One region of the Enterobacter chuandaensis genome, then DNA from elsewhere that is predicted to be linked to it. Evidence: riboswitches for the same ligand, from Rfam matches in the RefSeq annotation. Region 1 holds a riboswitch; each other region holds the start of a gene.
What was found. Region 1 has a riboswitch for thiamine pyrophosphate ahead of thiM (hydroxyethylthiazole kinase). Riboswitches for the same ligand answer to the same signal wherever they lie in the genome.
Positions count from the first base shown of each region.

Region 2: linked by a shared signal. The riboswitch ahead of thiC (phosphomethylpyrimidine synthase ThiC) and the one ahead of thiM (hydroxyethylthiazole kinase) in region 1 are both predicted to bind thiamine pyrophosphate.
Region 3: linked by a shared signal. The riboswitch ahead of thiB (thiamine ABC transporter substrate binding subunit) and the one ahead of thiM (hydroxyethylthiazole kinase) in region 1 are both predicted to bind thiamine pyrophosphate.

Region 1 is NZ_CP097173.1:3,122,483-3,127,222, forward strand. It holds gene MX657_RS15160 (GntR family transcriptional regulator) at 1-703, opposite strand, end outside; gene thiD (bifunctional hydroxymethylpyrimidine kinase/phosphomethylpyrimidine kinase) at 746-1,546, opposite strand; gene thiM (hydroxyethylthiazole kinase) at 1,543-2,313, opposite strand; TPP riboswitch at 2,349-2,445, opposite strand; gene MX657_RS15175 (YadA C-terminal domain-containing protein) at 3,091-4,110, shown strand; gene MX657_RS15180 (hypothetical protein) at 4,268-4,738, shown strand.
Region 2 is NZ_CP097173.1:241,942-246,681, reverse strand. It holds gene hemE (uroporphyrinogen decarboxylase) at 1-626, opposite strand, end outside; gene nudC (NAD(+) diphosphatase) at 665-1,438, opposite strand; gene rsd (sigma D regulator) at 1,534-2,031, shown strand; TPP riboswitch at 2,086-2,195, shown strand; gene thiC (phosphomethylpyrimidine synthase ThiC) at 2,274-4,169, shown strand; gene thiE (thiamine phosphate synthase) at 4,169-4,740, shown strand, end outside.
Region 3 is NZ_CP097173.1:811,669-816,408, forward strand. It holds gene MX657_RS03995 (DedA family protein) at 1-70, shown strand, start outside; gene thiQ (thiamine ABC transporter ATP-binding protein ThiQ) at 100-801, opposite strand; gene thiP (thiamine/thiamine pyrophosphate ABC transporter permease ThiP) at 785-2,395, opposite strand; gene thiB (thiamine ABC transporter substrate binding subunit) at 2,371-3,354, opposite strand; TPP riboswitch at 3,386-3,486, opposite strand; gene sgrR (HTH-type transcriptional regulator SgrR) at 3,523-4,740, opposite strand, start outside.

The DNA of each region.
Region 1 (4,740 bases):
TGATGCTGTACTCTATCGGCCGGTGCTGCTGGTCAAGCGCAACCTGCTTAATCACCAGCACCGGTATTTTGTCATCCATTTTGATGTGCGCCTGAAATTCCTTGTCCGGCATGCGGGCGCTGACCCGTGAACGGGTGCGCTGCGGGAAGATATTCTGGCTGCGGAAATAGTCGTACAGCGAAATGCCAATCGCATCCGGATCGGGAATGAGCCCGACCGGCACCCAGGACTCTTCAATAGATACCGCGTCGTCGTCAACGTAGCGAATGCGTTTGAGCAGGAAAACCTCGCTCTCCGGGGGAATTGAAAGGTGATTGGCCACCTCATCCGGGCACTTCACCACCCGTTTGTTGACCCACAGCGTATTGGGCTTTTGGCCGCGCAGCACTACCTGCTGTGAGAACCCGCGCGCCGCCTTGAGCGAATACTCAAAGATGTTGTTGATTTGCGTCCCGTAGCCCCGGGCCCGCGTCACCACGCCCTCAGCCTCCAGCGCCTGCATCGCTTTACGCACGGTAATGCGCGACACCCCGGTTAACTGGCTTAAATCGCGCTCGCCGGGGAGAATATTCCCGTGCTCCAGCACGCCGCTGCGCACCGCGTTTTTAACCGTTTCGGCAAATTTCAGGTACAGCGGCGTGTTGTCCGGCGCGGCGATCCGTTCATTCAGTTGAGCGATTAACCGGGTATGCGCTTGTTCCATCTCTGTTTTTCTCAGGCGTGGTGTTTCTTGCCAGTATAAGGCTTACCACCATTCATGAAAATGGTGAACCGGCCCAATACCGTGACCCACCTCCAGAGTATCGGCTTTGGCAAGTGCGGCCGAGAGCCAGGTTTTCGCTTCACGCACCGTATCGGCCCAGCTGTCATGCCGGGGACGCAGCGCCGCCAGCGCGGAAGAGAGAGTGCACCCCGTGCCGTGGGTGTTTTTGGTCTGTACGCGCGGGGTCGTAAAACGCTGTTCGCCGTCACGGGTGAAAAGCCAGTCCGGACTTTCGGCATCATCCAGATGCCCGCCTTTCATCAGCACCGCCCCGCACCCCATCGCCAGCAGCGCTTTCCCCTGCTCTTTCATCTCACGTTCTGTTTTTGCGTGCGAGGTGCCTAACAGCGCGGCGGCTTCCGGCAGATTGGGCGTGATGAGCGCCACCTGCGGCAGCAACTTACTGCGCAGCGTCTCAACGGCGGAGACGGAGAGCAGCGGATCGCCGCTTTTTGCCAGCATAACGGTATCCAGCACCACGTTTTGCACCTGATAGCGTATAAGCCGCTCGGCTACCGCTTCCACAATATCCGTTTCGGCCAGCATGCCAATTTTGGTGGTATCAATGCGCACGTCGCTGAATACCGAATCCAACTGCGCGGCGACAAAATCCGGCTCGATACGGTAGACCGACTGCACCCCGCGCGTGTTTTGCGCCACCAGCGCGGTAATCACCGAGCAGCCATAGGCACCCAGCGCGGAGAAGGTTTTCAGGTCAGCCTGGATACCTGCGCCGCCGCTGGGGTCGGTACCGGCGATAGTGAGGGCGTTAATCCGTTTCATGCCTGCTCCTCCAGCGTATAGAGCGCATCCAGGAACGCGCTGGCAAAACTGCCTGGCCCATGTGACTGCGCAACGGCTTGCGTTCCGGCACGCTTCATCCATCCGCAGGCGGCGGCAACGTTATCCAGCCGGTCGCCCGGCAGCGAGCAGCTCGCCGCCACAACGGCAGAAAGCGCGCACCCGGTTCCCACCACGCGGGTCATTAACGGGTCTCCGCCCGTGACCGTTCGGGTCCGCTCTCCGTCAGTGATGTAATCCACCTCGCCGGTGACGACCACAATGGCATGGGTCTGACGGGCCAGCGCCTGAGCGGCAGGCAACGCGCTGGCGGCAGTGTCGGTGGTATCAACGCCGCGCCCGCCCGCGCTCATTCCGGCAAGGGCCAGGATTTCGGAGGCGTTGCCGCGAATGGCGGCCGGTTTCAGGGCCAGGATTTGATGGCAAAAGCGGGTGCGGAACGTCAGGGCACCCACCGCAACCGGGTCCAGCGTCCAGGGTTTACCTGCCGCCACCGCGCTTTCAATCGCCCGACGCATCGACTGCGCTCGCGGAGAGGTCAGCGTGCCGACGTTAATCAGCAGCGCATCGGCGATGGCGGCGAACTGTTCAGCCTCTTCGGCCTCAATCACCATCGCGGGGGATGCACCCAGCGCCAGCAAAACGTTAGCCGTAAAGGTCTGTACGACGTCGTTGGTCATACAGTGGGTCAGTGGAGAACGGGTTCGGAAGTGGTGTAAAACGTGTAAATCGAGCAGGTCAGGCTGCATGGTTTCGCTCCTGCCTTGCGTGAAGAAGCGATGACCGGGAAGGCATCTGACTTCCCTACGCTGGCATTATCCAGATCAGGTAATACGGGTATTTCTCAGCCTTCACAAAGAAGGGCACCCCGAGTCATTTGGTAAGAATTGACTTACTTTTTGCCAGATTAGGGGAAGTTTCATGCTGACGCAAGCGCCCTTTCGAGGTTCGCTTTCTTCATGCAGCGGTGGTGCGAAAGAAAAGGCTAGCAGCGATAATTACAGGACTATTATGCCCCTCCTTTGAATCAACACCATTTTCTATAACAATTACATTACGTCCAAGAAACACTCACTTTTTTCAGCGTTTAAGAAATAGCTCTACCAACATAATTTTTTTCCGCTTTCAGTTAGTCTATTTTATGTTTCATAAAGCATTAAATCTTATTTCGAATGAAATATAAAGTGAACCCCAAACCGTTTAACCCCGCTAAATATTTAGCCTCTCAATCAAGGGGTTAACACGAAACGTGCATCTGGCCACGCACCTTATAAGTTAATGTAAACATTGAGATATTTTGCGACACCCCTTAAAAACTCACTTTGGCTATTCATGCCATTTATGATTTAGATCAATATCCAAAAACTCGCATTAATTGATAGTTACTGCACGTTACGAATTAAGTGATTTATTCAAAATTCTACGTAACCCCGTTATTTTAATCAGGCGTAACCAGACGTTACATCAACACGCCAGGATAGCTAGCCTTACCCATTTTTACTTTTTAAATGATGAGTGCTTTTAAAATGAAACTTGCTAAAAATGCCGTTGCATTTTTTGTATCCGGCGTTATTTTGACTGGTTCTATAAATGTAACTAAAGCTGCAGATGTAAACGTAAACCTTAACGATAACGTATCCAACGCAGGTACTTTTATTCAGATTCAGGGCACTGATAATACCGCTTATAATCTGGATAATATGAAAGCTGAAAACGTAACGCAAGACGGGCAGATCTATAACTTGCAAGGCGATCGTGAACGAATGCAAGACGAGATCAACGTAAGTAAAAATAATATCAGCACGAACACCGCTGATATCTCCTCTCTTCAAACGACTGTTTCTCACGTAGATCAGGAAGCTAAATTAGCAGGCGCTCTTGCCGACACCGCTAATACAAAAGGTGATGTGGCGTTAAAAGGCGTGCTTACTAACGGAACTGCAATTACTGATATTGAAACTGTTAATGCTGTGCAAGATAGCCGCCTGTTAGCTCTTGAGAATACACCAAAACCCACTAACGGCGTAGATGGAAAAGATGGCGCTAAAGGCGATAAAGGCGATACCGGTTCTACGGGCGCACAAGGCGTTGCTGGAGTTAACGGACGTGATGGAGCGAATGGTAAAGATGGCGTGATGACCACCGTGACACGAACGCAGGTAGACACGGCAACACAAGCTAAAGTCACAACTAATAGTCAGGCTATTACTGCCAAAGCACAGGAACTGCAGGCTACCAAACAGACATTACAGGCTCTGAATAACAACACCAACCAGCAATTTAGATCGCTGCGTGAGGAAGTCGATAATAACAAGAAAGAAGCAAACGCGGGTATCAGTGGCGCGATGGCGATGGCCGGTTTACCACAGGTGCAAACGAATCAGCGCGTGATGTTCTCGGCTGGCGGTGCGACTTACAACGGTGAAAGCGCTTTAGCGGTTGGGGCGTCGGTTAACTTTAACGAACATATGGTTGGTAAAGTGAGCTTCTCTGATGATACAGCAAATAACATGGGAGCTTCAGTCGGCGTAGGAATCGGCTTTTAATAAATAACCAGCATGACAAAATACATTGTTATCTCTGTAATATTGTACCTGATGCTTATTATCGTTGGCGCATGGTTAGGTATTATGTATCAGACTTATTATATTTGCGGCTATTAAACCTCCTTCTATCGAATATTTCATCTAAGGTATCATCATAATGATAAAGTCACTCTCAGCGGTACTAATAGCTAGTGCTGCCATCCTGATTTCTGCATGTACTTCACCTGCTCAGCGCATGGCCGAATGTGAGCGCCAGGGTATTAGCAAAGATACCTGCTACCTGGCTGAGCAAAATCGCCAGAATGTTTACAATGAAGCCGCACAAAATGCAGCATGGGCGAACGCACGTGATGCCGCTGCGGGTACGGGTATCTGGGCTAAAAAAAATGCGAAGCAACATGCACAGGCAGCTAAAGCGGTTCACACCTTTAAATGGGAAGGAATGAAGATCACGATTAAAGGCGAGATCCTAAATGTCGATGGCGTATTGGGCGCGCTGGATGAAAACGAGCCTCAGGCAAAAGTTTATTCACAAGGGCTATACACCTTCATTTACTATCCCGCTAAAGGCAAATTAGCGGTGAGTAAAGAGGGAAAGTTTGAAGGTTACGCAACAAAGATTAAATAGAA
Region 2 (4,740 bases), 1.8 Mb from region 1:
GTGTCGAAAATCATCACCGATTGCGCACCGGCTTTAATCTGCGCGTTCAGATAGAGGGTAACGCTCTTCGCCAGCTTGTCGAGCAGCGCATGCAGGGCCAGCGGCTCGGCGTACATCATCTTTTTAATCATGGTGAAGGCTTTGCTACTGCCCCCTTCAACCATATAGGTCGCCAGCGTCCACGGGCTGCCGGAGAAGCCAATCAGCGGCACTTCACCTTTCAGCTCACGGCGAATAGTGCGCACAGCGTTCATCACATAGCCCAGCTCGCCTTCCGGGTCGGGGATCGGCAGCTTATCCACGTCGGCTTTACTTTTGATTGGGGAGGTGAAGCGCGGACCTTCGCCAGTTTCGAAATAGAGCCCAAGGCCCATGGCATCCGGGATGGTCAGAATGTCCGAAAAGAGAATGGCGGCATCCAGCGGGTAGCGGCGCAGCGGCTGGAGCGTCACTTCACAGGCCAGCTCGGCGTTTTTGCACAGCGACATAAAATCACCCGCCTGCGCGCGCGTGGCTTTGTACTCTGGCAGATAGCGTCCCGCCTGGCGCATCATCCACACCGGGGTGACATCAACGGGCTGGCGCAGCAGCGCACGCAGATAACGATCGTTCTTCAGTTCGGTCATTTTTGCAGTTCCTTAAGCGTCATGGCCTCAGTGTAACACTACTCATACTCGGCCCGACACATCGCCACGGTATCTTCTATCAGCCGACGCGCCACCGTACCCGGTGGGGGTAAAAGAGGCAAATCGTCATAACGATACCAGTTCGCCTCCAGCAGCTCTTTCTGGTCGATAACGATCTCGCCGCTGTCGTATTCCGCCATAAACGCGGTCATCAACGACATCGGGAACGGCCACGGCTGCGACGTCACGTAGCGCAGGTTTTTCACCTTGATTCCGCTCTCTTCCATCACCTCGCGCGCCACCGCCTGCTCCAGCGTTTCGCCCACTTCGACGAAACCGGCCAGCACGGTATGAATGCCGTTGCGATGGCGGGTATGCTGCGCCAGCAGGATGGAATCGTCCCGGCGGATGGCGACGATGATGCACGGCGCAATCTGCGGATAGTAGCGTTCACGGCAGTGGCCGCAGAGCAGAGCCCACTCGGTTTTGCTCGGGTGCATGGTGTGTCCGCAGTAACCGCAGTATTTGTGCGAGCGATAAAACTCCGCCAGCTGCACGCCCCGCCCCGCCAGCTGGAACAGCCCCGCGTCCAGATCCAGCACCTGGCGAACGGATCCCATATCCTGACGCCGGGATTGCCGGATCAACCACACCGGATCGCCCTGCCACTCGCCGATTCGCAGAGCGGGCTGACCGACAAGATCGAAGATTTCTGCCGCACCGTAGGGGATTTCTCCACCGGGCAGCCACAACTTTTGTTCGTGGCTGACGATCCACCAACCCAGATCTGATTTTTCAATAATACGATCCATATCTATTGCACTACCTTCGCTTCACTGACATGTTGTTAGCATTGTGGTTACATTTTGGGTAAGTAGATCCCATTCTAAACTTTGCGGAGTCGACCATGTTAAACCAGCTAGAAAGCCTGACGGAGCGCGTTGGAGGAAGTAACACACTGGTGGATCGCTGGCTACATGTACGCAAGCATCTCCTCGTGGCGTATTACAATCTGGTCGGTCTTAAGCCTGGCAAAGAATCCTTTATGCGGCTGAATGAAAAAGCGCTGGATGATTTTTGTCAGAGCCTGGTCGACTACCTTTCCGACGGCCATTTCAACATTTATGAACGCATTATCCGCGAAATGGAAGGCACAACCCCCTGTTTAGCGGCCAGCAAACTTTGTCCGCTGCTGGAAGCCAACACTCAGCAGATCATGGATTACTACGATTCCACGCTCGAGAATGCCATCGATCACGATAATTATCTTGAGTTCCAGCAGGCGCTATCCGACCTCGGTGAAGCGCTGGAAGAACGATTCACGCTGGAAGATAAGCTGATTGCCCTCGCACTGGACCATGATTTGAACATCATTAACGAAGAGAACGTCGTGCGCCCTGCTTGAGTTCTTAATCGTTAACGAGTAATTTACAACCATTCGCCCCTCTCACGAGGGGGATTTTTCTTGTCGGAGTGCCCAGTGTGAAAGCACGGGCTGAGACCGTTAATTCGGGATCCGCGGAACCTGATCAGGCTAATACCTGCGAAGGGAACAAGAGTCACACTGCTGTTGTATCGCCCCCGGGCGATCTTCTCTTGCTTCATCCGTCGTCTGACAAGCCATGTCCTTCACTTTTGGAATGAGCTATGTCTACTACTAAACTGACCCGCCGCGAACAGCGCGAACACGCCCAACGCTTCATCGACACCCTGGAAGGCACCGCTTTCCCGAACTCGAAACGCATCTACATTTCCGGCTCGCAGGCCAATATCCGCGTCCCAATGCGTGAAATCCAGCTCAGCCCGACGCTTATCGGCGGCAGCAAAGATAACCCGCAGTACGAAGACAACGAAGCCGTACCGGTATACGACACCTCCGGTCCGTACGGCGACCCTGATGTTGCCATCAACGTGCAGCAGGGTCTGGCAAAGCTGCGCCAGCCCTGGATTGACGCGCGTAACGACTGCGAAGAGCTGAGCGTGCGCAGCTCGGCGTACACCAAAGAGCGCCTGGCCGACGACGGTCTGGACGAGCTGCGCTTTACCGGCCTGCTGACGCCAAAACGCGCCATAGCAGGCAAATGCGTAACCCAGCTGCACTACGCGCGCCAGGGCATCGTTACGCCGGAGATGGAGTTCATCGCCATTCGTGAAAACATGGGCCGCGAGCGTATCCGCAGCGAAGTGCTGCGCTACCAGCATCCGGGTGAAGGCTTCGGCGCTCGCCTGCCGGAGAACATCACGCCGGAGTTTGTGCGTGACGAAGTGGCCGCCGGGCGCGCCATTATCCCCGCCAACATCAACCACCCGGAATCCGAGCCGATGATTATTGGCCGCAACTTCCTGGTGAAGGTCAACGCGAACATCGGTAACTCGGCAGTGACCTCCTCCATCGAAGAAGAGGTGGAAAAGCTGGTCTGGTCCACGCGCTGGGGTGCGGACACGGTGATGGACCTCTCCACTGGCCGCTACATCCATGAAACCCGCGAGTGGATCCTGCGTAACAGCCCGGTGCCGATCGGTACCGTCCCGATTTATCAGGCGCTGGAGAAGGTCAACGGCATCGCCGAAAACCTCACCTGGGAGGCGTTCCGCGACACGCTGCTGGAGCAGGCCGAGCAGGGCGTGGACTACTTCACCATTCACGCGGGCGTGCTGTTGCGCTACGTGCCGATGACGGCGAAACGTCTGACCGGCATCGTCTCGCGCGGCGGCTCCATCATGGCGAAGTGGTGCCTGTCCCATCATCAGGAAAACTTCCTCTACGAGCACTTCCGCGAGATCTGCGAAATCTGTGCCGCGTACGATGTCTCTCTGTCGCTGGGCGACGGCCTGCGTCCGGGCTCTATTCGCGACGCGAATGACGAAGCGCAGTTTGCCGAGCTGCATACCCTGGGCGAGCTGACCAAAATCGCCTGGGAGTATGACGTGCAGGTAATGATTGAAGGCCCGGGACACGTGCCGATGCAGATGATCCGCCGCAACATGACCGAGGAGCTGGAGCACTGCCACGAAGCGCCGTTCTACACCCTGGGACCGTTGACCACCGATATTGCGCCGGGCTACGACCACTTCACCTCCGGGATTGGCGCGGCGATGATCGGCTGGTTCGGCTGCGCCATGCTCTGCTACGTCACGCCGAAAGAGCACCTCGGCCTGCCGAACAAAGAGGACGTGAAGCAGGGGCTGATTACCTACAAAATTGCTGCCCACGCGGCGGATCTGGCGAAAGGCCATCCGGGCGCGCAAATCCGCGACAACGCCATGTCCAAGGCGCGCTTTGAATTCCGCTGGGAAGACCAGTTCAACCTGGCGCTAGATCCGTTCACCGCCCGCGCCTATCACGACGAAACCCTGCCGCAGGAATCGGGCAAGGTGGCGCACTTCTGCTCCATGTGCGGGCCGAAGTTCTGCTCGATGAAAATCAGCCAGGAAGTGCGCGACTACGCCGCCGCGCAGACCATTGAAGTCGGCATGGCGGATATGTCAGAAACCTTCCGCGCCAGAGGCGGCGAGATCTACCTCAAAAAAGAGGAGGCGTAATGTACCAGCCTGATTTTCCTCCCGTCCCCTTCCGCTTGGGGCTCTATCCGGTGGTGGACAGCGTGGAGTGGATCGCACGCCTTCTGGAGGCTGGCGTGCGCACCCTCCAGCTGCGCATCAAGGATAAACGCGATGAAGAGGTAGAAGCCGATGTGGTTGCTGCCATCGCGCTGGGGCGTCGCTACAACGCCCGCCTGTTTATCAACGATTACTGGCGGCTGGCCATTAAGCACCGGGCGTACGGCGTACATCTGGGTCAGGAGGACCTGGAGACAACCGATTTGAACGCCATCCGCGAAGCTGGGCTACGCCTTGGCGTGTCAACACACGACGATATGGAGATCGACGTGGCGCTGGCGGCCCGCCCTTCTTACATCGCGCTGGGTCACGTCTTCCCGACGCAAACCAAGCAGATGCCGTCCGCGCCGCAGGGGCTGAAACAGTTGGCGAGCCACGTCGAACGCCTTGCCGATTACCCCACTGTCGCTATCGGCGGGATCAGCGTTGAACGCGCCCCGGCGGTGCTGGAGACCGGCGTCGGCAGTATCGCCGTCGTAAGCGCCATCACCCA
Region 3 (4,740 bases), 2.3 Mb from region 1:
GGTCGCGCTGATTCGCCACCCGCTGATGCCAGTGTACGGCGAGATTTTATTAAAAGTGGTCAGCCGTTAAGGACTTTTCCCTCTCCCTTGGAGAGGGCATCAGACCGTACGAATGCCCAACAATGAAGACGCCCCCGCTTTACCACTCAGCAGTTCTTCCGTTTCCCCATCCCATAGAATACGTCCTTCGGCAATGACCACCGATCGGGGCGCAATCCGTGCGGCATCTTCAATGCTGTGCGACACCATCAGCATCGTGATCTGCTCGCGCTGGCAAACCTCCTCCACCAGCGAGAGCATCTCCTGGCGCAGCGCGGGATCGAGCGCCGAGAACGGCTCATCAAGCAGCAGGATCGGCTGCTCGCGCACCAGACAGCGCGCCAGCGCCACGCGCTGGCGCTGGCCGCCGGAAAGCTCGCCTGGCAGTCTGTCGATGAAGGCGGAAAGCCCCATTTGTTCGGCGATCGCCGCCAGCTTTTGCCGCTGCGCAGCATCGAGTTTTAACCCCGGATCCATCCCCAGCGCGATGTTCTGCCACACCGTAAGATGATTGAACAAATTGTTTTCCTGAAACAGCATCGATACCGGGCGTTTAGCCGGAGGGGCATGGGTGAAATCACGATTATCGATGACTATCGACCCGCTGGCAGGCGGCAAAAAACCGGCAATTAAATTGAGCAGGGTACTTTTTCCCGCGCCGCTTGGGCCAAGTACAGCGACCATCTCCCCCTGACGCACGGAGAGCGTGAAGCGCATCGGCAGATGCTGGTAAAGCCAGGTTACATCAGTCAGTTTTAACATCACGCCCCGGAAGTTTTTCGATAACGGTAAATAACGCAAAGCACAGCACCAGCAGTAAAAGTGCCGTGACCGCGCCGTCCTGGCTGCGATAGGAGCCAATTTGCTGATAAAGCCAGAACGGCAGCGTGCGGAAATCTTCATTGCCAAAGAGCGCCACTACGCCAAAATCGCCAATCGACAGCACGCAGGCGAAGGCCAGCGCCTGGGCGAGCGGGCGTTTCAGCGCGCGGAGTTCCACCACTTTCAGACGCTGCCAGCCTTTCATGCCCAGCGACTGGCACAGCAAACTGTAGCGGCTATTGACGTCGCGCATCGGGTTTTCCAGCACCTTGAGCGCGTAAGGGATGGCCATCAGTGCGTTGGTGAAAATCACGATGCCGTCGGCACTTTCCGGCAGGCCGATGGTGCTGTTGAACAGCAAAAAGAACCCTGTCGCCAGCACGATGCCCGGCATCGCCAGAATCAGCATGCCCGACAGCTCCAGCGCGTGTCCGGCTCTACGGGCATGTCGCGCGTACAGCTCGCGGCTGCTCCAGAGCAGCATCATGGTCAGCGTCACGCAGATTAGCCCCGCTGCCAGCGCGATGCGCAATGAGGTCCATGTCGCTTGCCAGAGGACGGGCTGTTGCAGTACTGACAGCACGTTCATATTCAGACCATCAATGATAACAGCCAGCAGTGGCGGCAGCAGAAGCAGGAGCGCCAGCGCGATCAGCATAAAATCCGAGACGCGGCTGTGCAGGCTGTCCTGCGGATCGCGCCAGCCTGTAATGCTGTTGCTTCCTGCGGGAATCGCTTTACTCAGACGCTGGCTCAGCAACACCAGCACAAGGCAGCATGCCATCTGCACCATCGCCAGCAGCGCGGCGCGGCCCGGATCGTAGTCGTAACTTAAGGCCTGATAGATTGCCAGCTCGATGGTAGTCGCCTGCGGCCCGCCGCCGAGAGAGAGCACGGTGGCAAAGCTGGCAAAGCAGAGCATAAAGATCAGTGCGGCTACCGGGGCAATCTGGCGGCGCAGCCACGGCCATTCAACAAAGTGGAAGAATGACCAGCCGCGCATGCCGAGTTGGGCGGCAATCTGGCGCTGCTCACCGGGTATGTTCTCCAGCGCCTGCAAAAAGAGACGCGTTGCCATTGGCATATTGAAAAAGACGTGCGCAAGCAGAATGCCCTTCAGCCCGTAGGGAGAGAAGGTCCATTCCAGGCCTGAAGACGCAAAGAGCGAGGCCAGCCAGCCCTGGCGACCGTAGACGCTCAGAATACCAAAAACGGCCACCAGAACCGGCAGGATCAGCGTCATGGCGCACAGGCGCAGCAGCGCCTGCCTGCCGGGAAAGCGTCTGCGGTACAGCGCCCGCGCGAGGAAGATGGCCGGGAGCGTCGACAGCAGCGCGGAGAGAAACGCCTGCCAGAAGGAGAACCGGATAACGTGCCAGAGATAGCTGTCGTGCCAGAGCGCAAACAGGTCGCTCTCCGGCGCGTTAAACCACAGTGCAAGGAACGCCCCCAGGCTGACCGCCACCATCAGCAGGGCGGCGAGCAGACCGGGCATTAACCAGCCGGGAATTAACGGCTGACGGCGCGTTGCCATTCACTTACCCATGCGGCACGCTGCGCGGCAACCTGCTGCGGCGTAAACTCCAGCGAGGTTGTTGGTTTGGTCAACTGCTCGAAACCTGCGGGCAGCGCAACGTCAGTGACCGGATACATCCAGTTGCCTGCGGGAATGGCGTTCTGGAACGCCGGTGAAACCATAAATTTCAGGAACTTCTCGGCCAGTTCCGGCTGCTTGCTGGCGGCGGTACGGGCCGCCACTTCCACCTGCAGGTAGTGACCTTCAGCGAAATTCGCAGCCGCGTAGTTGTCTTTCTTTTCGGCGATAATGTGGTAGGCCGGAGAGGTGGTGTAGCTCAGCACAAGATCGCTTTCTCCTTTCAGGAACAGGCCGTAGGCTTCGCTCCAGCCTTTGGTGACGGTGACGGTTTTAGCGGCCAGCTTCTGCCACGCTTCCGGCGCTTTATCCCCGTAGACTTTCTGCATCCACAGCAGCAGGCCCAGACCCGGCGTGCTGGTGCGCGGATCTTCGTAAATCACGCGCCACTTCTGGTCACTTTCGACCAGCTCTTTCAGGCTCTTTGGCGGGTTTTTCAGCTTGTTTTTGTCGTAAACAAAAGCAAAGTAGCCGTAATCGAACGGCACAAAGGTGTCGTTTTTCCAGCCGCCCGGCACGTTAACGGCATCTGCCGCCACGCCGCTTTTGGCAAACAGTTTGGTTTGCGTCGCGGCTTCCAGCAGGTTGTTATCCAGCCCGAGCACCACGTCGGCCTTGCTGTTTTTCCCTTCCATGCGCAGACGGTTGAGCAGCGACACGCCATCTTCCAGCGCGACGAACTTCAGCTCGCAGTTGCAGTCGGCTTCGAAGGCTTTTTTCACCACCGGGCCAGGGCCCCAGTCAGCGGAGAAGGAGTCGTAGGTGTAGACCGTCAGGACGGGCTTAGCAAAAACAGGCAGCGCAACCAGCGCCAGCAGGGGAAGAACGTTTTTTAACACTTTGCACCTCAGGGTTGAGTGGCAAAGGATTTTGAGCGACAGCCTCAAATCCCTTCGCCGGCGTTATCCGGATCAGGTTCGACGGGTATTATCTCAGCGCACATCAGTGATGCAGCACCCCGTTGAGAACGGCAGTATTGTAATGATTTGGTGAATATTACGAAAGCGTTATGGCTCCGGCGGCGCAAACCAGGCGGATTTAAAATCAAACCAGCCCAGGGTATTCATCCGCAGGCCGCGCATGCTGCGCTGCCCCTGGATCATCAGCCAGTGGTGGATCAGCGGCACGATCGCCTGTTCGGCCAGCAACTGCTGGCACCAGGTGGCCAGATTCATCTCACCCGCGCGCCACCCGGCGGCGTCCTGCTGCCAGTCCCGATCGATGCAGTGCTGGATCAGCGGGACTTCATACAGGTGCGAGAAGAGCGAGAAATCGAGCGGCAGGGTGAAGTTGGCGCTGTTGAGCCAGATATCACTGGTGATATCCCCCTGGTGCCATTCGTCATAGTCGACTTCGTTGACCTCCAGCGTGACCCCCTCGGCCGCCAGCAGCCGGATCATGATTTTAGCGATAAAGCGGTGCTCCACGTGCTCGCGGTAGTAGGTCAGGGTGATGGATTCCAGCCCGGCAGGCTTTTCGCAGCGTGCGGGACGCGCGTGGTGCCAGCGTGGAAGCAGGCCGTAGGCCGGGAACCACCAGGCCTGATACTGAATGTCGGCATGGTAGATCAGGTTCGCAGGGGCCAGAATGTGGCTTACCCACTGACGCACGTCGTGGCTTGCCCCGCGATGGGTGCGACGGTCAAACAGCAGATAATAACAGCCCTCCTCAAGGCGGCTCTCGACGGCCTTTTCACCGGTGGTTGGGCCTTCCAGCGTTAGCCCGGCGCTCAGCTCTTCGTTAAGGTCCGGCAGCACCCAGACGTTCACTTCGTCGATCAACGCCCGGTAGCCAAAATAGTCGTCAAAGGCGCGTATCTTGAGCTGATTGTTGTTATTGCGCGAGACGGCGTAGGGACCGGTGCCAATCGGCTGGCTGGCAAAATTGCTCAGCGATTCCCACTCGCCGGGCAGGATCATCGACGGCACATAGCCCAGCAGCCAGGGCAGCCACTTATCCTGCTGAGACAGCTCAATATCCAGCGTCCAGGCCGTGGGGGAGTGAATGCGCGAGATGTGCGAGTAGAGCGGAAGCGTGCGGGCGCGTTCCAGAGAGGCGATGACGTCACTCATCTCCAGCTCGCGACCGTGGTGGAAGTGAATGCCCGGGCGTAAAAAGAAACGCCAGTGCAGGGGAGAAAGCTGCTGCCAGTGGTGGGCGATATCCGCTTCCAGTTCCCCGTTTTCCTCATTTATGCGCGTCAGGCCGCTGAAAATTTGTCGGGC